DNA from 3 places in the Bacillus hominis genome. Region 1 is predicted to be linked to each of the others. Evidence: riboswitches for the same ligand, from Rfam matches in the RefSeq annotation. Region 1 holds a riboswitch; each other region holds the start of a gene.

Region 1 (10,606 bases):
AATCGGACACTTCACAAAGACTTCAATAAATTCATCTGCCGCTAATAGATCTCTAACTTGTTTTCGATCTACTCGAAATGGTGAAATAAACGCTGTAAGGACAACAGTTCCTTGGTCTACAAATAGCTTCGCCACTTCACCAATACGTCTTATATTTTCCATACGATCACTTTCAGAGAACCCTAAGTCTTTATTTAAACCGTGGCGAATATTATCCCCATCTAACACATAATTCCCAATATTCTTTTCAAATAGTTTCCGAGCAACCGCATTCGCTACGGTAGATTTACCTGAAGCCGATAAACCAGTAAACCAAACTACAAAACTATGATGCCCATTTTTCACTCTTCTCTCATCTTTTGAAACAGATGCTGTATGCCAAGTAATATTCGTATCCATCTCATTCTCTCCCTATTCTGTTACTGCTTCTTTCTTCAAACCTTTAATTAACACTTCCACTACTTCTTTACGGCTAAATGCACTTGGTGGAATCTCACCATTTCTTAACATCTCTCTTACTTTCGTACCCGACAAAATGACATGATCCTCTTTTCCGTGCGGACATGTTTTCGTTGAAGCCATCGTTTCACATTTCGTGCAGTAAAAACTATGTTCAAAGAATAGCGGTGTAATCCCTAACTCTTCTACTGTAAAATTCGCAAAGATGTCTTGTGCTTCATATGTTCCGTAATAGTCTCCTACCCCGGCATGATCACGCCCTACAATAAAGTGGGTACACCCAAAATTCCTTCTTACTAATGCATGAAATATCGCTTCTCTTGGCCCGGCGTAACGCATTGCTGCGGGAAATACCCCTAAAAAAACGCGATTTGCCGGATAATAATTTTGCAGTAATACTTCATAACTTTCCATCCTTACATCAGCTGGAATATCATCTGATTTCGTTTCACCAACGAGCGGATTTAAAAAGAGGCCATCTACAATTTCAAGGGCAGATTTTTGAATATATTCATGAGCACGATGCACTGGGTTTCTCGTTTGAAATCCCACTACTGTTTTCCAACCACGTTTTTTAAATTCTTCTCTCGTTTCAATTGGATCTAAATGATAAGAAGGAAATTGATTATGTTCAAAGCGTTTTGTGAGAATAATAGCTCCTCCAACGTAAACGTTTGGTCGTTCATATAATTTTTTCACTCCTGGATGAGCCTCATCCGTCGTTTTATATACGAGTAACGCTTCTTTTTCTTTATCAGGCACAAAAATATCTTCTATTTGAATGACACCATATATAGTTCCATCGTTAACCAGTTTTACTTCTTCTTCAATTTTCAATCTATCCGCTTCTTCTTCTGTTACTGGTAATGCAATCGGTATACTCCAAACACTACCGTTTACTAAACGAAGCGTTTCTACAACTGAGTCATAATCTCTCTTCCCTAAAAATCCTGTAAGTGGACTATATCCCCCTGTCGCCAGAAGTTCTAAATCACTAAGCGCAATTTTGTCTAGCTCAATTTCTTTGACAATGTTCGATATGTCATATGTTTCATCAATACGGTTTACTAATTTATTTGTTGTACTCATCTTTTTATATCCCCTCTTAGAGTTATTTCAAGATCTATCTTATTGAAAATGGAGTCCGCATTCTGTCTTCATTTTCCCAGCCCATCTTCCATCTCTTGAGTCGCCACCATCTCCTACAGGCAATGTACATTTTTCACACCCAATACTTGGATACCCAACATCATGCAGTGGATTATATGGCAAACTATGTTTGTATACATATCGCCAAACTTCTTTCCAAGTCCAATGAATGAGTGGACAAATTTTAATAGACCGAAAACGATGATCTTGATTCACAAATTTTGTATGCTTACGCGTTTCTGATTGTTCCCTTCTAAGGCCTGATATCCACGCTTTTTCGGCTGCTAATGATTTTTCTAGCGGCAAAATTTTTCTGATCTTACAACAGAGATTCGGATTACTTTCCCATAATTTTTCTCCATGAAGCTTTGCCTGTTCTTCAAGTGTAAGTGCTGGCTGTTTTTCTATAATATTTAATGAAGGAAATCTCTCTCGTACCTTTTTAATTAATTCGTACGTTTCTTGAAAGTGAACATTTGTATCTAAAAATACAACTTTAGCAGATGGATTTACTTGGTTTATAAGATGCAATAAAACCATCCCTTCCACTCCAAAGCTACATGCATATACAATTTCACCTTTATATTCTTTATAAGCCCAACTTAATACTGATAGCGCGCCTTTTGTTTCATCTTCTTCTGAAAATGAAACGCTATTTTCTTCCCACGTTTCATACGTCAACATGTTTTTTCCCCCTGTAAAAGCAAAAAGACGGTTTTAACCTAATAAAATAGGTTAAAACCGCCTCTAGTTTTTCTAGTCAGCGCTTTTTACTTTAAACGTACTTTTTCACTTTTCTCTAATTGAATGACTTTTCCATCTTGCACAACAATTGTAATTGAACCATATTTCATATCAGCAAGCATCGCTTGAATCTTCTCAGACACTTCATCAAAATGCTCCCGTACACTCACGCGAACAGCCCCCCCTTTTATTCATAAAAAAAATCTTTCCCATTTCGAAAAGACTGTTCGGTAATATATTTTACCTTATCTTTCAAAATGGATTCCATTTTGCTGGATTTAGCACCTTGCTTTCTATAAGCAGGTTGCCGAGCTTCGTCGGGCCAGTTCCCTCCGCTTCTCTTGATAAGCTTTGTATTTGTATTTTATCACAATTCAGATTTTTTTCAATCCTAGTTTTCCGATATATTTAATTATTTTTCTTTTTTTAAAAGGAGTTGCCTTTACTAGACAACTCCTTCTTTCTCATTCACACCAGCTCTTTAATACGTATGCGATCGTTCCCAATAATATTTTCATATGTTTCACGCTCTACAACAATTTGTGATGTCCCACCTTTTGCAAAAACGACAGCTGGTCTACGAATACGATTATAATTATTCGCCATCGAGTACCCATATGCACCTGTACATGAAATCGCTAGTAAATCAGAAGAAGCAACTTTCGGGAGATTAATATCCCAAATAAGCATATCTCCACTTTCACAGCATTTCCCAGCAATCGAAACGAGTTCCTCATTTTCATCATTTCCTCGATTCGCCAACATTGCCTCATAACGAGCTCCATATAGAGCCGGTCTTAAATTATCTGTCATTCCACCATCGACTGAAACATATTTTCGAATGCCAGGAATATCTTTCACCGATCCGACTGTATAAAGTGTTGTTCCAGCATCACCTACGATACTACGACCTGGTTCAATCCATATTTCTGGAAGCGGATATTCACATAGTGTAAATTGTTCGCTTATCGTACTCGTTACAGCGTGCACATACGTTTCAAGTGTTAACGGTGTATCTGATTCCGTATAACGTATACCGAAACCTCCGCCCACATTTAATACTTTCATCACATAATGTGTTCGCTCTCTCACTTCTTCTAAAAATTGGCGGAGTACTTCAATTGCTCGAACAAATCCAGCCGTTTCAAATATTTGGGATCCAATATGCGAGTGAATTCCTAACACATTATAATTTGATTTTTGCAAGGCAAGCTCAATTGCTTGCATCGCTTGACCATTTGAAACACCAAATCCAAATTTCGAATCCTCTTGACCTGTTGTTATATATTCGTGTGTATGTGCCTCTACTCCAGGCGTTACACGGATTAATATGTTCACAAATTTCCCATGTTGCACTGCTAAATCATGTAAAATTTCTAATTCTAAGAAATTGTCTACTACAAAACAACCGATATTTGCCTGAAGAGCCATAATCATTTCTTCTTCTGTTTTATTATTTCCGTGAAAATGAATACGCGATGCAGGAAACCCTGCTTGGAGCGCAGTATATAATTCTCCTCCAGAAACAACATCTAAAGACATATTCTCTTCACGAGCTACTCGGCACATCTCCATGCACAAGAACGCCTTGCTAGCATATGCTACTTGATAAGAGAAACCACTTTCTTTAAAAGCACGATGAAACGCACGACATTTCCCTCGAATTGACTCTTCATCGTATACATAAAGTGGTGTTCCGTATTCTTTTGCTAGTTGCGTCGTATCGCACCCTCCAATTTCTAAGTGTCCTTGCCCATTGATTCGGCTTGTGCCGTGTAAATACATTTGAATTCCTCCCTTATTTCCTCTAAAACTCATAACCCCAATCTTCTATTCATTGCAGCACGCTTTTAGATAGACAAAAAACGCGCGGAACAATGTTCACACGCGTTTCTTATTAGGAAAAATATATATTGAAAAAATAAACGAGTTGTTATCTTCTCAAATAAGAAACCGCATCAACATCTCCAAATAGCTCTCCATAAAATAAATATTATGACAGTACTACATTTATTCAATGTAGTCCCAATATAAGAATAAGGTGGTCATTCTTATATTTCGGCAATAGTCCCTTTCAACCTATGATCACAGATTCCACTAAATCTCACATAGCTTACTCTTTCCTATCGCGGCCTCTACCTTTGAGAGTAGATGAGGTAAGTCTATTTAATTTTCAAACATCTAATGTTGCTATTAACAATACCAAAGGAACATTTTATTTGTCAAACAATTTTTTATATTGTTTTTTTACAGTTTAGTTTCGCATCGTTTGGTAAGCGCTTTACTATAATCTTTGTTACTTCCCATTCGCCTTCTTCGTTATTAAATGTAATTGCTACTTTTTCAAATGGGGGAAGAATTTTCCCTCCAACCTGTTCATACTTCGTTACTTCAATAATTGCTTGAAATAAATATGTACCACTATACACTTTTTTTATACTAATAATTTTAGGACATTGATAAGGTTTCAAGGTCCCATATTGTTTTTCAATTGCTTTATTTATTTTTGGAAATAAAACAGAATAAAGTGCATCTTCCATAAGGGGTGCATCATATTGGGCTATTGACACACTCGGTGAAGCAAAAAGCATAAAACTAATGCATACTATAAAATATAATAATTTTCGCATCATAACCTCCTTATCATTACGCAATACTTTCCATGTTTAACGAATGATAATAATCATACATAGAAATTCCATTTTATTGTCTCCCACTTCGCTTTTTCTACTCAATTGTTGCAAAAAAGGCCCACAACCCTCTTTTATTTTCGTATAATGATACTCATAGTATAATAATCATAATAATAAAGGACTGTTCGTATATATAAAGTGAGACACTTTTCAAACAAACTCACAGGAACTGTCATGATTTTAAGAGAGGAGTATATTATGCTAAAACATTTGTTTCCAAAACTGCGATTTGCACTCGTTGCAGTCGTTTTATTATGGATTAAAACATATATTGTGTACAAGCTAGCATTCGATATTAAAATTGATAACTTCTTTGAAGAATTTATGCTTTTTATTAATCCACTAGCTTCATTACTTTTATTTTTCGGTTTCGCTTTACTTGCATCTAAGCACCGCAACCGAATTATTATTGGAATTAGTTTTGTTCTGTCATTTATTTTATTTGGAAATGCAATGTTTTACGGGTTTTATGATGATTTCGTTACTTTCCCCGTTTTATTCCAAACAAATAATATGGCTGATTTAGGAACGAGCATTAAAGAACTCTTTACGTATAAAACATTACTTTTATTTGCGGATGCAATTATTTTAATGTTTATATCACGTAAATTCCCGGCATTTTGTGACAAAACACCACTTTCACGCTCTGAAAAGCGAACTTTCTTTAGTGGTGTAACAGCGATATTGGCACTGCAAATTGTCGTTTCAGTTATTTATAAGCCACAAATGTTCTCACGCTCATTTGACCGTCAAACTGTCGTGAAAAATTTAGGTTTATACACATATCATCTATTTGATATTACACTCCAATCTAAATCTTCAGCTGAACGTGTATTTGCAAGTGGGGACGGATTCTCTGAGATTAAAAACTATACTGACGCAAAAGATAAACACGTAGATAAAAACTTATTTGGAGCTGCAAAAGGGAAAAATGTAATTTTAATTTCAATGGAATCTACACAAAGTTTTGTTATTAATAAAAAAATAAATGGAAAAGAAATCACTCCATTTTTAAACGAATTTATTAAAGATAGTTTTTATTTCGATAACTTCTATCATCAAACTGGACAAGGTAAAACTTCTGATGCTGAATTTATCGTGGAAAACTCACTTTATCCGTTAGATCGTGGTTCTGTGTTCTTTACTCATGCAACAAATGAATATACAGCCACACCAGAACAATTAAAGAAATACGGATATTCTTCTGCTGTCTTCCATTCAAACGATAAAACATTTTGGAATCGTGATGTAATGTATCCTGCACTTGGATATGATCGCTATTTTAATTTAAATGATTACGTAGGCACGGAACAAATGTCTGTCGGTTGGGGATTAAAAGATAAAGAGTTCTTTGAGCAATCTATTCCAAAACTAAAATCTTTACCGCAGCCGTTCTATACAAAATTTATTACTTTAACAAACCATTTTCCGTTTCTTCTAAATCCAGAAGATCAATATGTTGATGAGTTTAATTCGGAAAGTGCTGTTTTAAACCGCTACTTCCCAACAGTTCGTTACACAGATGAAGCTCTTAAATTATTTATTAATCAATTAAAGGCAGAAGGACTGTACGACAATTCCGTTATTGTCATTTATGGTGATCATTACGGTATTTCCGAAAACCATAACGCAGCTATGGCTCAGTTCCTTGGGAAAGACGCTATTACACCGTTTGATGCGATGCAATTACAACGCGTCCCTCTCATCATTCATGTACCTGGTCAAGAAGGAAAAGTCATTTCTAAAGTATCCGGTCAAATCGATATTAAACCAACGCTGCTTCATTTACTTGGTATTAAAACGAATCAATCAGTTGAATTTGGAACTGACTTATTTATAAAAGAAAAAGATCCACTTATGGTAATGCGCGATGGTAGTTTTGTAACAGAGGATTATGTGTATACAAAAAATGTGTGCTACAAAAAAAGCTCAGGTGAAGAGGCAGATGTATCACTATGTCAGCCGTATATTGAAAAAGCAAAAACAGATTTAAAACTCTCTGACAAACTGATTTATGGAGATTTATTACGATTCGATCCTAACAATCGATATAAAACTGGAACGATGACAACGAAATTTGAATAATGTAGGAAGCAACTTTGTGAAAAGTTGCTTCTTTTTTACTTACACTTCAAATCTTTCACAAATTGGGAATTTCTTTCGTATGAGAAAGAAATTTATGGTATGATAAAATAAGTAAACTTTCATACACTAATTAAGAATTTATAACAGAAAGCAAGGGATCAGATTTTGTATAGAGCAGCTATTCCAAACTTATTTACGCTCGGAAATTTATATAGCGGATTTTTATCAATCGGCTATGCATCTTTAGGATATTATAAATCAGCTGCTATTTTAGTACTTATCGGGATGATGTTAGATAGTCTTGATGGGCGTGTTGCTCGTTTATTACGCGTTGATTCACAAATGGGGAAAGAGCTTGATTCACTCGCAGATGTTGTAACATTTGGCGCAGCACCTGCTGTTTTAATGTATTACACATCTTTTTCCAACTACGGAATCATTGGACTATACATAGCGGGATTATTCCCACTGTTTGGAGCATATCGCTTAGCACGATTTAATGTAACACCATCTTCTACTTCTATGAAATATTTCACTGGAGTTCCGATTACTGCAGCAGGAGGGCTTGTCGCTTTCCTAACATTATTTTCAAATACCATTCCAAAAATCGTTCTTATTACAGTATTTGTAACGTTCGCATTTTTAATGGTAAGTCGTATTCGTATCCCAAGTTTAAAAGATGTACCAATTCCACGATATAGCATCATTATTACACTATTTTTAGTCGGAAGCATTATCACAATGTACCAAACAGGTTTTGGTAATTTTTCTGTTTTCTTATTCATTGCCATTCCACTATATATTTTGTATATGCTATCTCAATTTCTTAGACAAAGACCATCTAAAAAAGAAAATAAAGAAAAATAAAAAGAAACCTTCCGAAATTGGAAGGTTTCTTTTTATTTTGTAACTAATACTTTTTGATTTACAGGTGTTACTGGTTCTTCACCATTTAATACAGCTAAAATATTTCTAACTGCCATTTCAGCCATCGCATCACGAGTTTCAAATGTTGCATTTCCTACGTGAGGAGCGAGCACAACATTCTTTAATCCTTTTAGCTCTTCTGTAATCTTCGGTTCAAATTCAAACACATCAAGGGCTGCACCCTCAATTTCATTCGTTTTTAATGCTTGAGCAAGTTCAAATTCATTCATAATTGGTCCACGTGAAGCATTTATAATATATGCTGTTTTCTTCATCATTTTAAACTGTTCTTCATCGATCATATGATGTAACTTTGGATTATAAGCACAGTTAATTGTAATAAAGTCCGCTGTTTGTAATAATTCTTCCAATGTCACATATGTTGCGCCCAGTTCACTTTCTGCTTCAGGCTTACGATTTGGTCCTGTATATAAAACATCCATTCCAAATGCTTTCGCACGCTTTGCAACTGCCTTCCCGATTTCTCCAAGGCCAATAATTCCAATTGTCTTACCGTGTACTTCGCGGCCCAAGAAAAATAATGGCGCCCATCCGTTAAATCCAGTTGTACGACATAACGTATCTCCTTCAGGAATTCTACGTGCCGCTGCTAAAAGAAGTGCAAATGTTAATTCTGCTGTCGCTTCAGTTGATACTTTCGGTGTATTCGATACTGCAATTCCTTTTTCTCCTGCATATGTGAAATCAATATTATCGTAACCAGCACCGTAGTTTGCAACAATCTTTAAATTAGGTGCCGCATCAATAACTTCTTTCGTCACCTTTGTAGAAAGTAAGCTTAACAATGCATCTTTATCTTTTACACGCTCTGTTAATTCATCTAAAGAAATTAACTCCTCTTTATCGTACATTTCTACATCATGATCTTTTAATAATTCTAAGCCGATTTCTGGAATTTTCCCTGCTACTAATATTTTCGCCACTACTAACACCTCTTCTATACAAAATAAGATACCTCTTATATTTCATTGTAAGAAATTCATATATAAAAACCAAGGGATTTGATTATAGTTTTGAAAATCGTCATTTTTTCACATAAGAAAAGAGGAGATTCATCTCTCCTCTCTTCTTACGCTTTCTCTTGTGATTCTTGCTCAAGCTTCGCATCAATAGTTCCTTCTGCAACTGTATCGCTAATTTGTTCCTCAATAACTGAATTAGCTGTTTGATTCGTTTCAGAAGTATACGCTTGGTCCACCGCTTGTACATTTTGTTTCTTTTGTTGTTTCGCCATTTCTTACCCTCCTTTTCATTCTTTCTTATTTTGAACAAAAAGGAAGATTTTCATCAAAAAATCGCGTTTTATTTTGAAATTGTTACTTCTTCTTCAAGCAATCTCATCGTTCTTACTCGTTTCGTAAATGTAGCTATGTGAGAAATATCATGATTGCGTAATGTCTTTATATTTTCTTCCACATATTTTCCTAAATCATTCGGATAATGAGCATCTGAGGATAGAGTAATCGGAACTCCATACTTAGCTAATACTTGTAAATAAAGCGGACTTGGACACATTTCGCGCACAGGATAGCGATAGTACAATCCCGCATTTATTTCTGTTGCCGTATTCGTTTCTACTAACGCACGCGCTATTTCCTTATAATAAGAAAGCTGTTCATTCTCATCTAACCGGTAATTAAATACTTTTATGTTATCGAGGTGAGCTATAATATCAAAGAGCTCCGAACGAACAGCATTTTCAACTGTAGCGAAAAACGTATGATATAAAGTATGTAACTCATGCGTATCAAAATACTCTTTCGTATCTGGATTATCAAATCCCCAACCATCTATGAAATGGACCGAACCGATTACATAATCAAATTCTCCTAATGCTAGTAAGCCTTTTAACTCTTGTTCACCGCCGATAAAATAATCCGCTTCAATTCCAAGTTTGAGCGTTACCCCTCGTTTACTCCATCGCTCTTTTGCCTCTTCAATCGCCTTTGTAAAATCATAAAGAGACGTTACTCTTACTTGATCTAACCATTCTTTTTGTAAACGACCGAGCTTAGAATCACTAATATTTACATACTTTTCATAATATCCTTTCGCTTCATGAAAACGGTATAAATGATCGACAATACCAACTTCTTTTATACCTTTTCGCAAAGCTTCTTCTAAATATAAATCAATCCATTTCGCTGTAAATGGTCCTTCCTTCACACGTCTTTGCAGGCGTTCTTGTGTTTTCATTAGCCAGCCAATAGAATGCCTTTCTTCTTGAAGTGGCTCATAATATTGTAGTGCTTCATTTATTTTGGCAAGCCAGCTTATTGAATAGGGCCCTTCTTCTAAATGAAGATGATAATCCACTTTCATATATATTCCCCCTTATAACGTATCTATTTCTTTTCGCTCCCCTACTCTCGAAAGCTTTCCATTTCTTTCTTTCACTTCTTGCATGACATCTTCTAATGAAATATTTTTTTCAGCTAACAGAACAAAACAGTGATAAAACACATCAACCATTTCTTTTACTATTTCTTCTTTATCATTATTTTTAGACGCGATAATTACTTCAGTGC
Region 2 (10,606 bases), 2.5 Mb from region 1:
TCCTCCCATGATCGTAATAACCGGCTTTTTACGTGAAAACCCTAGAAACTCTAAACCTCTTTCACGATTTCCGCTTACTACGTCTTCACGTACAGGCGATCCTGTATATACTACTTTCTCTTTTGGTAAGTGCTTCGCAGCTTCTTCAAATGTAACAAATATTTTCGAGGCAAAACGGAGCGCAATTTTATTTGCTAGTCCAGGTGTCATATCAGATTCATGTAGTAAAACTGGCACCCTATTTAACCATCCTCCAATTACGACTGGTACAGATACGAAACCACCTTTTGAAAAAATAACATCCGGTTTTAGTTTACGAATTGTTACGTACGCATCCATAACACCCTTCATCACGAGAAAAGGATCTTTTATATTTTTTAAATCAAAATAACGACGTAGCTTCCCGCTTGCAATACTATGGTACGGAATACCTTCCTTTTCTATAATCGTTTTCTCAATTCCTTGATGAGAACCAATGTAAGAGATGTCCCAATTTTGTTCTTGTAAATGTGGAATAATGGCCAAATTAGGTGTTACATGCCCTGCTGAACCGCCACCTGTAAAGACTATTTTTTTCATACGTCTCCCCCTTCTACACTATAGTACACTAAAATACCTTGCCTCAGGGTGAGAAAATACCATAGCCGTTACAGACGCTTCTGGCTCCATCATAAATCCTTCTGTTAATGTAATACCTATTTCCTCTGGATGAATTAAGCGAAACAATTTTTCTTGGTCAGCAAGTTCTGGACATGCTGGATAACCAAATGACACGCGTATTCCTCTATATTTTGTGCGGAAACGCTCCTCCATCGTCAGTTCAGGCGAATCTGGAATGCCCCAGCGGTCACGAATAAGCATATGTGTTTTTTCAGCAAGTCCTTCTGCTAATTCAAGTGCTAACGATTGAATTGCATGACTGCGTAAATAATCTCCCTTCGCCTTCCATTCCTCTGCAATATCTCGAACTCCTTCTCCAACGGTAACAGATAAGAAAGCGACATAATCCATCTCATCTCCAATAGGGCGTATATAATCTCCTAAAGTACGGTATGGCGCTTTCCCTTGTCTCGGAAATTCAAATCGCTCTATAATACGTGTGTGATCTTCCGGATCGTATATAATTATATTTTGTCCATCACTTTGCGCCGGGAAAAATTGATACACCGCTTTTGGACGTAACCAAGATTGTCCTTCTTGTAATAATTCATCAATTAAATCATTTAGCTCATGCGCTCTTTTATCCCCTTCTTGCAGGAGTTTTTTTACGTTTCCTTTTAATCCAAGGTGATGTCCAAGTAGCATTTGTCTATTTAAAAACGGCGCGAGATGTGCAACTGGAATATCGCGTAATACAATTCGTTTTGTTGAATCAGGTATCATAACCTCCGCCTTGAGTAATGGCTCAATTACTGCTGGAATTTCCACTTTCTTCTCTTCTTTTTTTACGATATGAAGATGACGTTCTTTTTTATCCTGTTTCATCTTCTCACGTTCTTCTTCTTTTTGAAGCTTATTAATAATATCAAGCCCCGTCATAACATCACTCGCATAGCATACGAGCCCTTTATATGATGGAGAAATACGATTATCTGTAAATTTTCTCGTTAGCGCTGCACCACCGACAACGATTGGAATATCAATATTTGCCGCTTTTAAATCTTCAGCTGTTGTTACCATTTGTTGGGCTGATTTTACTAGCAAGCCTGAAAGACCAATAATATCAGGCTTCTTCTCTTGTACTTCTTGAACAATTCGATCCGAACGAACATTAATCCCTAAATTAATAATTTCATATCCGTTATTTGATAAAATAATTTCAACGAGATTTTTCCCAATATCATGTACGTCACCTTTTACAGTCGCTAATAACACTTTCCCTTTTTTCGCACTATCACTAGATTCCATATGTGGCTCTAAATAACTTACGGCAGCTTTCATACTTTCAGCACTTTGCAATACTTCAGCAACGATAAGCTCATTACCATTAAATAATCGTCCCACCTCATCCATTCCTGTCATAAGCGGCCCGTTAATAATATCCAGAGGTTTTCGTCCTTCTGTAAGCGCGAGACTTAGATCTTCTTGTAGTCCTTGCTTCGTACCTTCTACAATATAGTTTGCCAGTCGTTCATCAAGCGTTAGCGTTTCTTGTGTAGCGACTTCTTTCTTTTTGGCAACACGATAAAAGTTTGTAAATTCTTCTAACGTCTCTTTCGTCGTTTCAAATAATAATGCATCTGCAAGACGTTTTTCTTCCTCTGGAATTGACGCATAGCGTTCTAATTTTTCCGTGTTAACAATCGCATAATCTAATCCTGCTTTCGTTGCATGGTATAAAAAGACAGAGTTTAATACTTCACGTCCAGCTGGTGGTAAACCAAAAGATATGTTACTCACACCTAGAATCGTTAAACATTCTGGTAACGCTTCTTTAATAAGACGAATTCCTTCTATAGTCGCTGCCGCTGAACCTATATATTCTTCATCACCTGTTCCTACAGGAAACACAAGCGCATCAAAAATAATATCAGATGGGCGTATACCATACTTCTTCGTTAGTAATTCATAGCTTCTTTTAGCAATCTCTATCTTTCTTTCTGCACTAACTGCCATACCATCTTCATCAATTGTCCCTACAACTATCGCAGCACCGTATTTCCGAAGAAGGGGTGTCACTTTTTCAAAACGTTCTTCTCCATCCTCTAAATTAATAGAATTGATAACACCTTTTCCTTGAATATAAGTAAGAGCTTTCGCCATAACATTTTCATCTGTTGAATCAATCATAATAGGTACTTTTAACACTTTCGTAACTTCTGCCAGGAATCTTTCCATATCTTCTATTTCATCACGATCAGGGTCTGCCATACAAATATCAATAATATGAGCATTTTTCTTCACTTGCGCTCTTGCCACTTCAGCAGCCTCTTCAAATTTCCCTTCTGCTACTAATCTTTTAAACTTACGCGATCCAATTACGTTCGTCCTTTCTCCAACAAATAAAGGTCTCATAGAATCATCGTATTGCAACGCTTCTAGCCCACTAATTCCATGTCCAACCCTTTCATGATGCTCACGAGGATTAATCGAGGCAAGCGCCGATTTCATTGCACTTATATGTTCTGGTGTTGTGCCACAACAACCACCAATAATATTAATCCATCCTTCTTCAGCAAATCGCTTCACTTTTTCAGCAAGGGAAGATGGAGATTCATGATAATGTCCATCTTCATCAGGAAGACCAGCGTTTGGATAACAGGAAATATAACACTCCGATAAATCAGATAGAGAACGAATATGTTCCCTCATAAATTCTGGACCTGTAGCACAGTTTAATCCAACCGATAATGGCTTCATATGCTCTACCGATAAATAAAAGGCTTCGATCGTTTGACCCGCTAAAGTCGTTCCCATCGGTTCAATTGTTCCGGAAATCATAATAGGTACTATTTTGTTTAGTTCTTCAAACGCCGATTGAATTCCAAGGTAAGCAGCTTTCACATTACGCATATCTTGACTCGTCTCAACGAGTAATACATCAACTTCTCCTCTTAATAATCCTCTCGCTTGCCTTGTATATGCTTCGATTAACTCTTCAAAAGTCACACCGCCTGTAACACTAATTGCTTTCGTCGTTGGTCCCATCGCTCCCGCAACATATACTTCTTTCCCACTTTCTTTGACCGCTTGCTTCGCCAAAAGCGCTGCCCTTTCGTTTAACTCTTCATCTAAATGAGACAATGCATAATCACTTAATACAATATTCGTTGCACCAAAAGTATTCGTTTCAATAATATCTGCTCCAGCTTCAATGTAGACTTTATGAATATTTAAAATAACATCCGGTCTTGTTTTTACTAAATATTCATTACAACCTTCATATTCTTCTCCTCCAAAATCTTCCGCTGTTAAGTCTTCTTGCTGGATCATCGTTCCCATTGCACCATCTAATATTAAAATTTCATGTTGTAATCTCTCTTCTATTCGTTTCATCAATTAATACCCTCTTTCATTTCTTGCTTTTCTCTCACATATTTCACGAGATGTTCTGTAATTTCATATTTTAAAAACGGCGTAATAAGATAAATACCGTTAAAATATTTCATTGCCGCATCGATCAACTCTTGTGAAATACGAATTCCTTCCTCAATAGCAGCCTCTTTCGTTTCATGTCCATCCATTCTTTGTCTTATCTCTTCTGGAAGAGTAATACCCGGCACTTCAAAATGAAGAAAATCTGCATTCCGCTTACTTACTAACGGCATAATTCCAATAAAGATTGGTTGTTCCAAATGCTTTGTCGCTTCATATACTTCTTTAATTAAAGCTACATCATAAATCGGCTGAGTTAAGAAATATTCTGCTCCAGCATCTATTTTTCGTTCCATTCGTTTTACCGCTGCTTTTAAATGCCTTACATGAGGATTGAATGCCCCACCGACAGAAAACCTTGTTGCCGGACCAATTGATTTCCCTAAAATAGAGCGACCGTCGTTCATCTCTTTAATCATTTTAATTAGCTCTATAGATGACAAATCATATACAGAAGTTGCACCTGGAAAATCACCAACGCGCGCTGGATCACCAGTTAAAGCTAGCACTTCCTCCATACCTAATGCTGATAATCCAAGCAAGTGAGACTGTAGTCCAATGACGTTATGATCTCTACACGTTAAGTGCGTCAATACTGGAATATCATGCTTCGTTAATAATGCACCCATAGCCATATTCGAAACACGAGGAGATGCTAATGAATTATCTGCTAGAGTAATAGCATCCGCTCCAGCCCTTTTCAGTGCTCTTGCCCCTTCAAAAAATCGCTGCGTGTCTAACGTTTTCGGTGGATCTAATTCCACTACAACTGTCGTTTGTTTCTTTGCCTTCTCTGCGAGAGTAACATGAGCTCTCGAACGCTTCTCGTGTGTATGGACCACTTTAGGCCTTTGAATCGTCTCCTTTGCTATTACAGGTGTAATATTTGCAATAGCACGTTTCATTCCTGCAATATGTTCCGGGGTAGTACCACAACAACCGCCTAATAAACGAATACCTTGTTCAATAAATTTTGGTGTCATCTCTTCAAAATATGCTGGACTTCCCTCGTACACATAACGCCCTTCCACATAATTCGGGAGACCTGCATTCGGATATGCTGATAAGTAGCCATTTTGAGGAATCGATATCATTTTGAAAGCTTCCGTCATATGAAGTGGCCCTAGTTGACAGTTCAATCCAACAACATTGGCACCGTAGTCTAAAAGCTGTTTTAATATTTCATTGACATCATTCCCATTTTGAGTCGTACCTGCCTCATGTAACGCTAACTGAGCAACAATCGGAATATTCGTTTGTTTACGCAATACTTTAACGGCATGCAATAATTCAAATTCATCATAAAAAGTTTCTAATAGTAATCCATCAACCTGTTCTTCTAGTAAAGTACCTGCCTGCTCAAGTAACATAAATTCTCGCTCTATGTCAGTCGTTGTAACAGCACCAATATGTTTCATACCTCCAATTGTCCCTAAAATTGCATTCCGCTCTGTTACTGATGCTTTCGCAAGCTTCACTGCCGCTCTATTAATTTGGACAACTTGATTTTCTAATCCATACATACGTAATTTCGCTTCATTTGCCCCATACGTATTCGTTTGAATAACATCCGCTCCAGCAGCTACATATTGTTTATGGATTGATATAATTAAGTCCGGATCAGACAAATTCAATTCTTCAAAACTACTTTGTAAACCATGCGAATGTAATAAAGTTCCAACCGCACCATCGCCTATTACAATTCCTTTTGATAATAAATCTAGTAATTTCACGAATCTCCCTCATTTCTATCAATATAAAAACCCCTCTTCAAAGTGAAGAGGGGGACATAATCGTTCCTCCTCTTATTATGCAAAACACACGTTTTGCAGGTTTTAGCACCGTTTCAAACATTTAGTTTGAAGGTTGCCGGGTTTCACAGGGCCTTTCCCTCCACCGCTCTCAATAAGAGTTTGTCTTTATTATTTTATTTATGTAGCTAAAAGGAAATGCGTTCCCCTTTTAACAATGTTTGTTAATTTTTTATAAATTTAGCATGCACAAAAATAAAAGTCAATGACACTTGCGGAAAATTAAAAAAATATTTAAAATAAAGTTGCAATTCAATTATCTTTTGTTGTAAAGTTAAAAACATAATAAAATTTCATACGAACATTCTTATCTAGAGAGGTAGAGGGACTGGCCCTGTGACGCCTCAGCAACCATTAACGTTCATTCGTTAATAAGGTGCTAATTCCAGCAAATTGTGAAAGATTTGACAGATGAGAAGAAGACTCTATTCAAAACGAAAGCCTTCTTCTTAGAAGGCTTTTTTTATTTTACCCCGCATTAACGGGCAGTAAGATTCCCACCTCAAAATTCAGCTGGAACAAAGAAGTTAGGTTGGAATCGAACTGCCCGTAAAAGCCCGATTGGTTCAACTAATTGTTAATTTAAAAAGGAGGAATTTTCATATGTCAACTATCGAAACAAAACTAGCACAAATCGGAAACCGTAGCGAAACTACAACAGGAACTGTTAATCCACCCGTTTATTTCTCAACCGCTTATCGTCACGAAGGGCTTGGTAAATCTACTGGCTTTGACTATTCAAGAACTGGAAATCCGACTCGTGGTCTATTAGAACAGGCAATCGCAGACTTAGAATATGGCGAACAAGGTTATGCCTGTAGTTCAGGAATGGCAGCTGTGCTCCTCGTCCTTTCGTTATTCCGTTCTGGAGATGAACTTATTGTATCCGAGGATTTATATGGGGGAACGTATCGATTATTTTCTGAGCATGAAAAAAAGTGGAATATTCGATGTAGATACGTAAATACACAATCTATTAAACAAATTGAGAAAGCTATCACAACTGAAACAAAGGCTATTTTCATAGAAACTCCGACTAATCCACTAATGCAAGTTACTGATATCGCAAGTGTCGCAAGTGTAGCGAAAAGGCATGGACTACTTCTTATTGTAGACAACACATTCTACACGCCTTATATACAACAACCATTAACAGAAGGCGCCGATATCGTACTTCACAGTGCAACGAAATATTTAGGTGGGCATAACGATGTACTAAGCGGACTTGTCGTTGCAAAAGGAAAAGAACTTTGTGAGGAAATTGCTCATTATCATAATGCCTCAGGGGCTGTCTTAAGTCCATTTGACTCATGGCTATTAATTCGCGGTATGAAAACTTTAGCGCTTCGCATGAGACAACATGAAGAAAATGCGAAAGCAATTGTTGCTTATTTAAATGATGAAGACGGTGTGACAGATGTATTTTATCCAGGAAGAGGTGGTATGATTTCATTTCGTCTTAAAGATGAAACATGGATTAATCCATTCTTACAATCTTTATCTTTAATCACATTTGCTGAAAGTCTTGGTGGTGTAGAAAGTTTGATGACTTATCCAGCAACACAAACGCATGCTGATATTCCTGAAGAAATCAGAACGGCAAACGGGGTATGTAATCGTCTTCTACGATTCTCCGTCGGCATTGAAAATAGTAACGATTTAATCCAAGACTTAAAGCAAGCCATTAAACTTGTAAAAGAAGGTGTAAGAATATGAGTTATTCTATAGATACACTATTACTACACAACCAATATAAACACGATACACAAACAGGAGCTGTTAACGTTCCCATCTATAACACATCAACATTTCATCAGTTTGATGTAGATGCTTTCGGAAAGTATGACTATAGCCGCTCTGGAAATCCAACACGTGAAGCTCTTGAAGATATCATTGCTTTATTAGAAGGCGGGACAAAAGGATTCGCCTTTGCATCAGGTATTGCAGCGATTTCCACTGCATTTCTCCTTCTTTCACAGGGCGATCACGTACTCATTTCAGAAGACGTATATGGAGGCACTTACCGAATTATTACTGAAGTACTCTCCCGTTACGGTGTTTCACATACATTTGTTGATATGACCAATTTAGAAGAAATAAAGCAAAACATTAAACCAAATACAAAACTCTTTTATGTAGAAACACCTTCTAATCCACTTTTAAAAGTAACAGATATTCGTGCCGTTTCTAAACTTGCAAAATCTATTGGCGCTATTACTTTTGTTGATAATACATTTTTGACACCACTATTCCAGAAGCCACTTGATCTTGGCGCCGATGTCGTTCTTCATAGTGCCACAAAATTTATTGCCGGTCATAGTGATGTTACTGCCGGATTAGCGGTCGTAAAAGATGCCGAACTCGCTCAAAAAATTGGATTTTTACAAAATGCATTTGGTGCTATTTTAGGTCCTCAAGATTGTTCTCTCGTGCTTCGCGGTCTAAAAACATTGCATGTACGTCTCGAGCATTCAGCTGCAAATGCCAATAAAATTGCACATTATTTACAAGAACACGCTAAAGTTCAAAATGTCTATTATCCTGGATTACAAACACACCTTGGATTTGATATTCAACAATCTCAAGCCACATCAGCTGGAGCTGTCCTATCTTTTACTTTGCAGTCAGAAGATGCACTCCGCCAATTTTTATCAAAAGTAAAATTACCTGTTTTTGCAGTTAGTTTAGGGGCTGTCGAATCGATTCTTTCCTACCCAGCTAAAATGTCACATGCAGCACTGTCGCAAGAAGCACGTGATGAAAGAGGTATTTCCAATTCATTACTCCGTTTATCGGTTGGTCTTGAAAATGTTAACGATTTAATATCCGATTTCGAAAATGCTCTTTCTTATGTAGAAGAACCTGTAAATGCATAGAGAGAAAAGAAGATATGAAATTAAGTTTTCATATCTTCTTTTTATGCTGTCTAGCATATTTATTTTAATGTTTTTTCTTTTTGTATAGTTCATTAAAAAATAAAAGTATATCATATATTTCCAAGTAATGGATTAATTGATATATTAAGAAATAAAAGGGGGGAAAATAATGGATACTTGTGCAGATATTTTAATCGTTATCGATTTACAAAATGGGGTATGTTGTAACGGAGAGCATTTATTTGATTTACAAAACTTGCTTACAAAAGTAAATAAAAGAATTTCTTCATACAGAAAATTAAATAAACCAATCATTTTTGTTCAACATTGTGATGATGATTTAGTACCCGAAAAAGAACTTTGGGCTATTCATACCGATCTAGATGTTCAAGAACAAGATTTTTTTGTAAGAAAAACACATGCAAATTCATTTTATAAAACAAACTTAAAAGAAATTTTAGACAAATCATCTGTAAATCGTATTGAATTTTGCGGTGCCCAAACAGAGTACTGTATGGATGCTACGATTAAATTTGCTCACGGACTAGGATACGAAAACTTCATGGTTCAAAAAACAACCTCTACGTTAAATAATCCATTTATGTCCGCAAAAGAGACAATTGATTTTTATGAGAATATATGGAACCACAGATTTTTAAAGTTGCTAAAAGATGAGCTCTAGAATAAATGACTAATGGCTTGATCATTCTAAGATTTATCAGCTACACTCAATTGTTTCATTATCATCATAAAAAAGCTGATTACATCGGGCTTCTTTTAACCTGTTATATATTCTATATATAACATTATAATTCCTTTGTCATATTATTTTAAAAATTTTGTATATTCATTTGAAAGAATAAGAAAATCATGATAAAATTGTGTTACGAATATATCTATATCTTTCAATTTTTGAAACGCATCAAAATTTTCAACCAAAAATGTCATTTTACAAAACTGTGCAAATTTATCTATTTTATTTACATCAGGGTCTCTTTTCTTACAATTTCTTTACTTTAGGACTTTTTTTCTGCAACAACTGTTTTCTTTTCTTTGATTTTTTGGTATGTATAGTATGGTATAACAGCTCACACGGAGGTGGAAAAGAACATGTTAGAAACCTTTCAAAAAGAAATAGAACTATATGAAAGCAATGCAGAATTATTGAAAGTGCTTGCTCATCCTGTTCGCTTATGTATTGTAAAGGGATTAATTGAACGTGGCCCAAGCAACGTTTCTACAATGTACACAGGCTTGAACATGCCACAATCTACAATTTCACAGCATTTAGCAAAGTTAAAAAGTGCTAAAATCGTTTCTAGTGAAAGAAAAGGATTAGAAATTTACTACAAAGTAGAAAACGAAACAATTATTCAACTCGTTCGCGTATTATTAGGTTAGGGACCTATAGACAGAGAAAAAGAACGTATTCTATATTTTCCATCTCATATCTTTAATATAAATATATATCATGAGAGAAAATATATAATGCTACATACTAAACGTCGTATTAAAAAACAAGACACAGAAAATACTGTGTCTTGTTTTTTCACATGTACAAATAACGATTCAAATATAAATCTTTCATGTCTTTCGTATGTATAACAACATCGAAAGCATTACCTAATCCTCCGTTCAAAATCATAGAGCGAATAGCTCTATTTAGTTTTTGAGTTTCAGAAAAAGGGTTGGTATCTTGATGGCTGGTAAGCTGATCTAATATTCCTGCTGCTAACAAAAACTCTGATTGCTTCCTATGCCATATCGTATTAATTCCTTGTAGCTCAAAATTCACCTTCAACTCATCCCAATGAACATGCGTAG
Region 3 (10,606 bases), 1.2 Mb from region 1:
GCTTATTACAAGCAATTCCGAATATGGATGATTCTGAAAAAGTATTACGTGCAATAGAAGGAACGACACCTTCTATTGAAACATTAAATAGCTTTGGTTGTCCGTTTGTAAATCGTTGTCCAGTGGCGATAAAAGAATGTATTCATCGATTCCCAGAGAGAACAACATATTCTGAGGAGCATAGTTCACATTGTTGGCAGCACATTCTGGAGCATAATAAAGCGAAATCAAAAGAGAAGGTGAATGCCTCATGACGACAGATTTAATTACTGTAAAGCAAGTAACGAAAACGTATGGAAGTAAAAATAAAGAAATCGCAGCGTTAAAAGGTATATCACTTTCTATCCCCAAAGGAACAACGCTTGGCATTATTGGAGAAAGTGGTTCTGGAAAGACAACACTTGGTAAGCTCATAGCTGGGATCGAGCGTCCAACGTCTGGTGAAATTGATTATAACGGTCAAGTTGTTCACAAGCTGAAGTCAGCTTATAAGCGGGATTTCTTGCAGAAAGTACAGTTCATTTTTCAAGATTCCACAGCTGCATTAAATCCGCGCTGGAAAGTACGCGATATTGTAACAGAAGGCTATATTTCATTCGGTTTAGGCGATAAAGGATTGAAAGATAAAGTCGCAGGTGATGCACTAGAGCGTGTTGGATTAGATAGACGATATATTGATCGATATCCACATGAATTTAGCGGGGGACAACGTCAACGTATCGCTATTGCAAGAGCGTTATTATGTGAGCCAGAAGTTTTAATCCTTGATGAACCAATTTCAGCATTAGATGTTTCACTGCAAATCCAAATTGTACATCTGCTGCAAAAGATTCAAAAGGAACAAGGCTATACATATTTATTTATCGCGCATGATTTACCGATGGTTCACTATTTATGTGAAAAGGTGGCTGTCTTATACAAAGGGGAACTTGTTGAATTTGGAAATACGGAAAAAATTTTCCGTAATCCACAACATTCTTATACAAAAACATTATTAGCATCAACACCAAAAATTTCAGGTTAAAGGAGAATGTAGGATGAAGAAGTTTTTACTGTTTGTCATTATGACTGTTTTAGCGATTACTTCTGTTGCTTGCGGTAAGAAAGAGACGCAAAAAGCGAGTGCTGGTAAGGGTGAAGGAGATCGATTAGTAACGAATATTAGTAGTGATCCATATACGCTTGATTCTGCCATTGCGACAGATACTACTTCAAGATATGTAATTGGGAATTTATTCTCAAGTTTATATACGGAGGACAATGATGGAAAAATTCATAATGAGTTAGCGGAAAAAGAAGAAGTAAATGCTGATGGAACTGAGTATACAATTCATTTAAAGAAAGATATTAAATGGTCAGATGGTTCTCCTATTACAGCAAATGATTTTGAGTTTGCATGGAAGCGATTATTAAATCCTCAAACGGGTTCTATGAATGCGACAGAAATGTATTTTATTAAAGGTGCAGAGGCATATAATACTGGAAAAGGTGAAGAAGGACAAGTTGGTATTCAAGTCGTTGATCCTCAAACGTTAAAAGTGACACTTGAATATCCAGTTGCCTCTTTCAAACAAAAACTAGCAAGTTCATTATTTATTCCATTATCTAAAAAGTCGATTGATGATAATAATAAATTAAAAACAGATCCAAAAGAGTTAATTACGAACGGGCCATTCACGTTGAAAGAATGGAAACATAACCAAGCAATTACAGTGCAAAAAAATAAAGAATACTATGATAAAAAGGTAACATTAAAAGAAATTGAGTTTCGTATTATTCCAGACTCTAAAACAGCTTATCAATTGTTTAAATCAAAAGAATTAGATTTATTAAGTGGTTTACCACAAGAAATGATTGAGAAAGAAAAAGGAAATAAAGAATATAAACGTGTTGCAGGATTCTCATCGTATATTTATTCCTTTAACGTAGAAAAAGAGCCATTTACAAATGCGAAAGTACGTAAAGCATTTTCACTAGCAGTTGATCGTAAATTTATCGTTGAAAAATTGTATAAAAATAATGCACAAGCAGCATATGCATTCGTTCCAGAAGGAGCAAAAACACAAGGTGGTCGTGATTTCCGTAAAGAAAAAGGCGATTACGTAAAGTTTGATCCAACAGAAGCGAAAAAATTATTAGAAGAAGGTATGAAAGAACAAGGTTGGTCTACATTACCTGAAGTAACATTAAAATTCACGACAGATACACAACATAAAAAAGTAGCAGAAGCAATGCAAGAAATGTTTAAGAAAAATCTTGGTGTAGATATTAAATTAGAAAATAAGGAGTGGAAGAGTTATATCGATACATATAAGCAAAGTGACTTCCAATTAGCTTATATGGGATGGGGGGGCTCTAACTTAGATCCTAGTGCTCGCTTGGAGTTATATGCGGGTGATGGTCCTAGTAACTATGCAAAATGGTATAATAAAGAATTTGATGATTTAATTAATCAGGCAAAAACAGAACAAGATGAAAATAAACGCTTTGATATACTGCATAAAGCAGAAGATATTATGTTTGATGATACACCATTAATCCCAATTATTTTCCCAAGCTCTTCGTATTTACAAAAATCATCAGTATCTGGCGTCCAATTCATTATCGGTTCTAGTCCAGAACTAAGATACGTGAAAATTAAAAAATAAAGAAGTAGGCAACCGCCTACTTCTTTATTTTATTTCTCTTTTATATTCTTTTTTCGTTCCGTCAGAGAAGACAACTTCTAAATCGAACTTTTGGTAGTCTTTATCAAGTTTGAACACGTTTACTACTTGATCAATTACCTCTTGGTCAGGTGTGTTTTTATCAAATTTTAATTCTTGTAGAAGTGGGCTTAATTTTGTAATAGCCTCGTCACCTGTAAACTTCGCATTTGATTTATGGTCTTCAAGTTTTGCTTCCATTTTTTTATCTGCTGCTACATTTTTATAATCAGCTTCGTAATCTTTCTTCGTATCTTGATAGTCTGCATCTAAACTGAATTCATTAAAATTAAGTTTTAAATCTGCAGGGGCCTCATTTTTTGCTTCTTCAGTCGTTTTCTTATCAGAAGTTGTATCTTCTTTTGCAGGAGCTTTACATCCTGTTAATGCAGGTACTAGCATAAGAGCTAATAAAGCTGATAGTAAAATTCTCATTATAAATTCCTCCTTATGTAAATTTGTTCTATACAAGTTTTTCCAAAAAACATGTAATTATGTATGCGTTGAAAATAAATTCCTTTCTGCTGGCTTCAAGGATTAATTCGCAATTTAAATCAAAACTGATTTGTATGTATATGGTAAATTGAAGTTGTGAGGAGGGACTGAAATGCAAAAAGAAGCGAAAGAGAATTATTGACAATTATTAAAAAAGTAATATAATCAAAATGTAAGTGATCACTTGCATGAGGAAGAGAGGGTTTTATGGCGCGCTCAAAGACAGCAGAAAAAATTATTCAAGCGGCGATTGAATTAGTGAAAGAAAAAGGATATACGGCAGCAACGACGAAAGAAATTGCAATGCGTGCTGGTGTTAATGAAGTAACGATATTTCGTAATTTTAAAAGTAAAAAAGGTGTTATTGAAGCAGCTGTTGCTGAGTTTTCATATGTACCGCATTTAAAACAGTTTTTGCAAACAGAAATTGTGTGGGAATTAGAAACGGATTTAAAAAACTTAGCAAGGCATTATCATAGATTTTTAAATAGCATAAAAGATATTATTTTTATCGGTATACGTGAGGCCAGAGAATTTCCTGAATTAGATGAGGAAATCTCTAAAATTCCACAAGGATTAAAAGAGGAATTAATAATTTATTTTGCCAAGATGCAGGAACAGGGCAAGATTATTCATACAAATATTGAAGCGCAAGTAATGAATTTTATATGGATTAATTTTGGTTATTACCTATCTAAATTGCGTTTTGAAAACCGACTTATGGAAATTGATGATGAGAAATTTATTGAGAATAATATAGTTTTATATGCTAGGGCTTTAAGACCCTAGTATTTATTTAAAATAAAATGCAAGTAAGTACTTACTTGCAAAGTGAGGAGAGAGAAGATGAATGCATTAAAACAATTTTTAAAATTACCTGGTACGTATGTAGGAGTAGTAGTGGCGTTATCGTTCCAACTTATTTTCTTTTGTGTGTGGTTAACGGCATATGATGGAGTGAACGAAAGAGCAGATCAAATGCGTATTGCTATTGTGAATGAGGATGGAAATATAGGGAGTAAAATAGCAGAAGGCTTACAGAGAAATCTACCATTTCAAGTGAAGAAAGAACGGTCTATGGAAAAAGCAAATGAAAAAATGAATGACCATATGTATGATATGATTCTTGAAATTCCTGCTTCTTTTTCAAAAGATATAAATGAAACAGGAAAAACAAATTTAAACTTCCACATTAATCAAGCGAATGCCATGATGGCGAAGCAAATGATGGAAGGAGCAGCAAAACAAATTCGAGATAATGTAAATAAGGAAATAGCAAGTTATAAGAAACAAGAGATTGTGGGGAAATTACAAGCTGTAGGACCTGAGAATGTGGAAGTGATAAAAGGTTTAACAGGAGATTCAATTGGCTTTACAGTTCATAAAGTAAATGATGCAAAAGGATTTTCAGTTAATATGGTACCACTAATGATTGTATTAGCATCATTTGTAGGAGCAATGGTTATGAGCATGGAATTATCAAAAGTTGCAAAAGAAGTAGAGAACGGTTGGAGTAATTTCATATCACGACAAATCATTAACGGTACAGTATCAATTTTGCTTGCATGTATTACAATTGGTTTGATGAAGGGATTCCAAATTGAAGTACACGAAACAGTATGGAGTATATGGGTGTTTCAAGCGATAGTCTTCTTTACATTTCTTTCATTAACACAAATGTTTATAACTGTCTTTGGAAATGTAGGTATGATTTTTAATATTATCTCACTATCGTTACAACTTGTAAGTTCGGGTGTAATAGTGCCACATGAGATGCTTTCTAAAACATATCAAATAATCGGTGAGTTATTTCCCGCAACATACGCAGCGAATGGTTATTATACAATAATATTCGGCGGAGTTAATTTAGAGAAAAATATTATTTCATTATTGTTCATTATTTTAGTTACACAATTGGTAGCGGGAATTGCTATAGTTATAAAAGGAATGGTAAAGGGAAGAAGTTCTATAGTTAAAGAAGTATAAAATAAAAAAGGTATCCTTCAATTGGATACCTTTTTTATGGTACTTACTATTTTGCAACTTCTGTCCACTTGTAGTTAAATTCACCGCCGAAGTCAGTTGTTACAAGTCCTTTAATAAATCCGCGTTGTAAGTAAGAGCGACCTTGTTGGTATAAAGGAGCGACAGCACCGTCTTGTAATAAGATTTTTTCAGCTTGTTTCATAGCTTCAAAGCGTGCTTTTTCATCGCCAGCTAAATCAGTTTTTACTTTATGAATTAGCTCGTCGTACTCTTTGTTAGAGTATTTATCAAAGTTATAAGCACTATCTGTTGTAAATAAATCTAAGAATGTAATAGGATCCGCGAAGTCAGGGCCCCAGCCATCAATTCCCATTTCATAATCACCACTTAATAGTAGTTTCAACTGTTGTTTACGTGGTTGCGGTTTTAAATTCACTGTTAATCCATCTAGATTCTTTTCTAGTTCACCTTTTAAATATTCACCAGTCTTTTTAGCTAAAGCATTATCACTTGTTAATAGTTCGATTGTTACTTTGTCAGTACCAAGTTCTTGCTTCGCTTTTTTCCAGTTTTCTTTCGCCAATTTCACATCATCTTTGACTAGGTTTCCATTTTCTTTACGGAAGTCGTTGCCTTCTGGACTTTTTGCGAATTTCGCAGGAACCATTCCTTCAGCTGGAATTGCACCGTTATTTAAAATTGTTTCTACGTATGCTTTTTTATTCATTGCTCCGTTAATAGCAAGGCGTGCATGTTGATTTTTTAGTGTTGCATTTTTCTGATTTAGTCGTAGGAATTGAATGCCGACTTCAGCGCGTTCTTTGAAGTTTGCATCGCCCTTATATTTATCAACAAACTCTGCAGTTAAAGCAACGCGATCAATTTGTCCTGAATCATATAAGTTAACTTCTGTAGATTTATCTTTCACGACATTGAAGTTGATTTCTTCTAATTTTACAGTTTTAGCATCCCAATAGTTAGGGTTCTTCTTCAATTGGAAGCTTTGTTCATGTTTCCAGTTATCTAATGTGAAAGCGCCGTTGTAAATTAAATGATTTGTTTCTAAACCGTATTTATCACCTTGAGATTTTAAGTACTCTTCATTAATTGGTAAGAATGTTGAGAATGTCGTTAAGTTTAAGAAGTAGGGAACAGGACGATCTAGTTGTACTTCTAAAGTTTTTTCATCAAGAGCTTTGACACCTAATTGATTAACGGGTAATTGTTTTTGGTTTATTTGTTTCGCATTCTGTATATCGAAGAATAAGAATGCATATTCAGCTGCTGTATCAGGATTTACGGCACGTTGCCAAGCGAAGACGAAGTCTTTTGCTGTAACAGGAGTACCGTTTGACCATTTTGAATCACGCAGGTGGAATGTATATTTTGTCTTATCGGGACTAACGTCAACCGACTCAGCAACACCAGGAATAGGTGTATTATCTTCTCCCATTGCATATAACCCTTCAAAAACGTTTCGCATTACGTTCATGGATTCCCCATCCGTTGCTTTTGCAACATCCATTGTTGGAATTTCTGAAGCGAATGATAAGTTAATTGCCTGTTTATCAGGTGCTTTATCATTTGCTTTCGCTCCGCTTGCATTATCTTTATTCCCACCGCAAGCAGTTAATAGTAGACTTGCCCCTAAAACAGATGCAACAACAGGTACGACTTTTTTCTTCATTGTTCTTTCCTCCCTAAATGTGTTGTTCGTAACGTCATAATGTCCATGTCTTGAAGTAGCTATAGAAGGAGATAAAACCTATTATGAATATTTGTTTATAGGTAATCAGGTGTTCTATATGTATATACATGTTGAACTATAATCTGTCGTTATATGTTTCAACGTAGTAGACATTATATTTTGATGGTGAAATATTTCGTTTCTTTGATTATTTAGAATATTAACACTGGAAAGAACTATATGTCAATAATAAAAATAGAATGTTAATTTCTTGAAATAATATATTAAAAAAGTAGATTCCGGTGTATTAAGGAACCTACTTTTAATGCGTTTTGTGAAAAAATAATTAGTATGGTGGAATAACGTTGGTCAAAGTTACAATTTATTTTTCAATTTTTGCCCATTTGAAGTTTAATTGACCTGCAAAGTCTACTTGCACAATGCCTTTCACATAAGAACGTTCTAAATAAGATTCTCCTTTTTGGTAAAGAGGAGCGATAACAGAGTCTTTAAATAATATTTTCTCTGATGCTAGTAATGCGTCAAAGCGAGCCTTTTCATCACCAGCTAAAGTCGTTTTCACTTTTTCTATTGTTTCATCGAACTCTTTATTAGAGTAATGATCTAAGTTGTAAGGATTATTCGTTGTAAACAATTCAAGGAATGTAATTGGATCAGCAAAGTCAGGGCTCCAACCGTCAATTCCAATTTCGTAGTCACCTTTTAATAAGAGTGAAACTTGTTGCTTACGCGGTTGCGGTTTTATATTTACTGTTAAGCCCTCTAAATTCTTTTCTAGTTGTCCTTTTAAGAACTCACCAGTTTTCTTCTCAAGGTCACCGTCACTTGTTAATAATTCTAATGTGATTTTTTCAGAACCAAGTTCTTTTTTTGCTTTTTTCCATAGTTCTTGTGCAGATTTTGTATCAACCTTTGTTAAATCCCCGTTTGCAACGCGGAAGTCTTTTCCGTCAGGTCCTTTTGCAAAGTTTTGTGGCACGAGGCCATAAGTTGGGGTAGAACCATCATTTAAGAGCGTATTTACAAAGGATTTTCTATCGATTGTTTGATCGATTGCTTGTCGTGCAGAAACGTTTTGAAGTACTTTGTTTTGTTGATTCATACGTAAAAATTGTACGCCTACGTTCGGACGCTCTTTAAAGTTAGCATCTTTTTTATATTTATCAACGAAGTCAGATGTTAGTTTTATACGGTCTAATTGTTTTGACTCGAATAAATTTACTTCTGTCGATTTTTCTTTTACGACGTTAAAATTGATTTCTTCCAGTTTGACATTATCTTTATCCCAATAGGTAGGATTTTTCTTGAATTTAAAGCTTTGTTCGTGCTTCCAATCACTTAGTGTAAAAGCCCCGTTGTACAAAATTGTATTATCTTCTAAAGCGTACTTATCACCTTGTGCTTTAAAGAATTCTTCGTTAATTGGTAGAAATGTTGGGAACGCTGTTAAGCTAATAAAGTACGGAACAGGACGCTCTAATTCTACTTCAAACGTATGGTCATCAACTGCTTTTACACCAAGTTGATCGGCTGGAAGTTCTTTGTTGTTAATTTTTGTTGCGTTTTTAATATCAAAGAATAGAAATGCATATTCAGAGGCTGTTGCTGAATCGACAGCTCTTTGCCAAGCGAAGACAAAATCTTTCGCGGTAACAGGAGTACCGTTTGACCATTTTGAATCTCGTAAATGGAATGTGTATTTCGTTTTATCGCTATTTACTTCATGAGATTTTGCAACGCCAGGGACAGGTTTGTTACCTTCACCAAGATTATACAAACCTTCAAATACGTTTCTCATTACTTGACCAGAATCAGTATCTGTAGCACGAGCTGTATCCATTGTTCGTATTTCAGTAGGTGAAGATAAGTTTAAAACCTGTTTACTAGGTGCCTCGTCTTTTGCATTTGCTCCGCTTGCTTCGTTTTTATAACTACCGCAACCAGTTAATAAAATACTTACTCCTACAACTGATGCAATACCGGGTACAAACTTCTTTTTCATTTGATTTTCCTCCTAAATAATTAAGTTTGGGTGATGATGAGGGAAATGAAAAATAAAAAATCCCTCTTTTCATATTGAGAAAGAGGGATTTTTACGTACAAGTTATGCACCCGTATATAAACGAATTCCCTCATTCTATCTTTCAAGCCATAAGGCTTGCAGGAAGTGGCACAGTATTCAAAATGAACCTGTTGCCGAGGTTTCAAAGGGCCAGTCCCTCCACCTCTCTTGATACAATGAGTAAACGAATAAATTTTATTAATTTTTGTGTTTCTTTGATAATTCAAAATCTTACACCTTGGATAATGAAGTGTCAACCTAATGAAATGTAGTTTAAATTTTCAGTTTTCTTTAACGGAAAAACCACTGCATATGGCAGTGGTTTTTCTACTAGAAGTTAAAGTTATCTGGATCTGGACCAACGCGACGATCTTCATTGAGTGCTTGAATTGCTTTCATGTCATCAGCACTTAATTCAAAATCGAATATATTTGCATTTTCAATAATGCGATGTTCTTTAATAGATTTAGGGATTGTTACAACTTCGTTTTGTAAATCCCAGCGTAAAATAATTTGCGCAGTTGATTTATTATATTTTGTCGCAATTTCTTGTAACGTTGGATTATCAAGTAATTGTCCTTGCATTAATGGTGACCAAGCTTCAAGCTGGATATTATGTTCTTTACAGAAAGTGTGTAATTCTTCTTGAGCTAAACGTGGATGGTATTCTACTTGGTTAACCATTGGTTTAATTTCAGCGATTTCAAATACATCTTGCAAATGGTGAATGTGGAAATTACTCACACCAATAGCGCGAACACGGCCGTCTTTATAAAGCTTTTCTAACGCTTTCCATGATTCAGTATATTTCCCTTTTACAGGCCAATGTACTAAATATAAATCTAAATATTCTAGACCTAATTTTTCTAATGTAGTTTCAAATGCTTGAAGTGTTGTTTCATAGCCTTGATCGCTATTCCACACTTTTGATGTAATGAATAATTCTTCACGTGAAACACCTGATTCACGGATCGCTTGTCCAACGCCTTCTTCGTTTTGATAGATTGCAGCAGTATCGATGCTGCGGTAGCCATTTTTAATTGCTGCTTTTACAGAATCAATTACTTCTGAACCATCTTCTACTTTAAAAACACCTAAACCGAACCAAGGCATTTTTACACCGTTATGTAATGTTGTATAGTCTTTTAAACTTGTTAAACTCATATTATTTCCCCCTAGCTTTTTTGTTTGTTGCTTCTACTGCTTTTTGAATTGCCTCTGAAAAATTATACTCATATAAAGTTTTGAGACCTTCAGCTGTGGAACCCCCTGGTGTTGTTACTTGTTCGCGGAGGTTAGCTGGATCTTGCGTTTGTTCAAGCATAGAAGCAGAGCCAGAAATCATTTGAATGACAAGATGTTTTGCAGTTGCCTCATCGACTCCATAACTTATTGTTGCTTCAATTAAGCTTTCGGCAAAGTAATAAAGGAAGGCTGGTGCACTTCCAGTAACTGCAGTAAGTTGATGCACTTCTTCCTCAGTGCAAAGTTGCGAAGTGCCAATTCCTCTTAAAAGCAGTTGCAGGGTTTCCTGATGCATCTCGGTTACTGATTGTCCCATTGTATATAAGGAGATAGACTTTCCAATTTCAGCAGCTGTATTTGGCATAATCCAAGCAACAGGTGTCCCTTGAGGAAGTCTTTCTTCTA

Evidence for each region. A riboswitch is a leader RNA that binds a small molecule or an ion and turns the genes downstream of it on or off. The one in region 1 is predicted to bind S-adenosylmethionine.
Region 2: it holds a riboswitch for S-adenosylmethionine, as region 1 does, so the genes downstream of both, QUF93_RS22445 (bifunctional homocysteine S-methyltransferase/methylenetetrahydrofolate reductase) here and QUF93_RS09325 (YezD family protein) in region 1, are expected to answer to the same signal.
Region 3: it holds a riboswitch for S-adenosylmethionine, as region 1 does, so the genes downstream of both, QUF93_RS03490 (peptide ABC transporter substrate-binding protein) here and QUF93_RS09325 (YezD family protein) in region 1, are expected to answer to the same signal.

Annotation. Positions count from the first base shown of each region.
Region 1 covers NZ_JAUCFS010000005.1:1,352,646-1,363,251, reverse strand. Annotated here, with positions in the region: gene cysC (adenylyl-sulfate kinase) at 1-399, opposite strand, end outside; gene sat (sulfate adenylyltransferase) at 412-1,548, opposite strand; gene QUF93_RS09330 (phosphoadenylyl-sulfate reductase) at 1,588-2,292, opposite strand; gene QUF93_RS09325 (YezD family protein) at 2,379-2,522, opposite strand; SAM riboswitch class I at 2,595-2,703, opposite strand; gene lysA (diaminopimelate decarboxylase) at 2,821-4,137, opposite strand; lysine riboswitch at 4,317-4,498, opposite strand; gene QUF93_RS09315 (DUF3888 domain-containing protein) at 4,587-4,982, opposite strand; gene QUF93_RS09310 (LTA synthase family protein) at 5,244-7,130, shown strand; gene pssA (CDP-diacylglycerol--serine O-phosphatidyltransferase) at 7,296-7,997, shown strand; gene QUF93_RS09300 (NAD(P)-dependent oxidoreductase) at 8,030-9,001, opposite strand; gene QUF93_RS09295 (DUF4025 domain-containing protein) at 9,148-9,312, opposite strand; gene QUF93_RS09290 (histidinol phosphate phosphatase domain-containing protein) at 9,381-10,400, opposite strand; gene hisE (phosphoribosyl-ATP diphosphatase) at 10,413-10,606, opposite strand, start outside.
Region 2 covers NZ_JAUCFS010000005.1:3,827,109-3,837,714, forward strand. Annotated here, with positions in the region: gene murG (undecaprenyldiphospho-muramoylpentapeptide beta-N-acetylglucosaminyltransferase) at 1-579, opposite strand, end outside; gene metH (methionine synthase) at 598-3,996, opposite strand; gene QUF93_RS22445 (bifunctional homocysteine S-methyltransferase/methylenetetrahydrofolate reductase) at 3,996-5,828, opposite strand; SAM riboswitch class I at 5,898-6,007, opposite strand; SAM riboswitch class I at 6,211-6,324, shown strand; gene metI (cystathionine gamma-synthase/O-acetylhomoserine thiolyase) at 6,510-7,622, shown strand; gene metC (cystathionine beta-lyase) at 7,619-8,782, shown strand; gene QUF93_RS22460 (cysteine hydrolase family protein) at 8,952-9,464, shown strand; gene QUF93_RS22465 (ArsR/SmtB family transcription factor) at 9,893-10,183, shown strand; gene QUF93_RS22470 (class I SAM-dependent methyltransferase) at 10,332-10,606, opposite strand, start outside.
Region 3 covers NZ_JAUCFS010000005.1:184,970-195,575, forward strand. Annotated here, with positions in the region: gene QUF93_RS03455 (ABC transporter ATP-binding protein) at 1-254, shown strand, start outside; gene QUF93_RS03460 (ABC transporter ATP-binding protein) at 251-1,024, shown strand; gene QUF93_RS03465 (peptide ABC transporter substrate-binding protein) at 1,038-2,648, shown strand; gene QUF93_RS03470 (YusW family protein) at 2,673-3,140, opposite strand; gene QUF93_RS03475 (TetR/AcrR family transcriptional regulator) at 3,408-3,989, shown strand; gene QUF93_RS03480 (YhgE/Pip domain-containing protein) at 4,047-5,186, shown strand; gene QUF93_RS03485 (peptide ABC transporter substrate-binding protein) at 5,233-6,873, opposite strand; gene QUF93_RS03490 (peptide ABC transporter substrate-binding protein) at 7,256-8,896, opposite strand; SAM riboswitch class I at 9,029-9,134, opposite strand; gene QUF93_RS03495 (glyoxal/methylglyoxal reductase) at 9,287-10,120, opposite strand; gene proC (pyrroline-5-carboxylate reductase) at 10,122-10,606, opposite strand, start outside.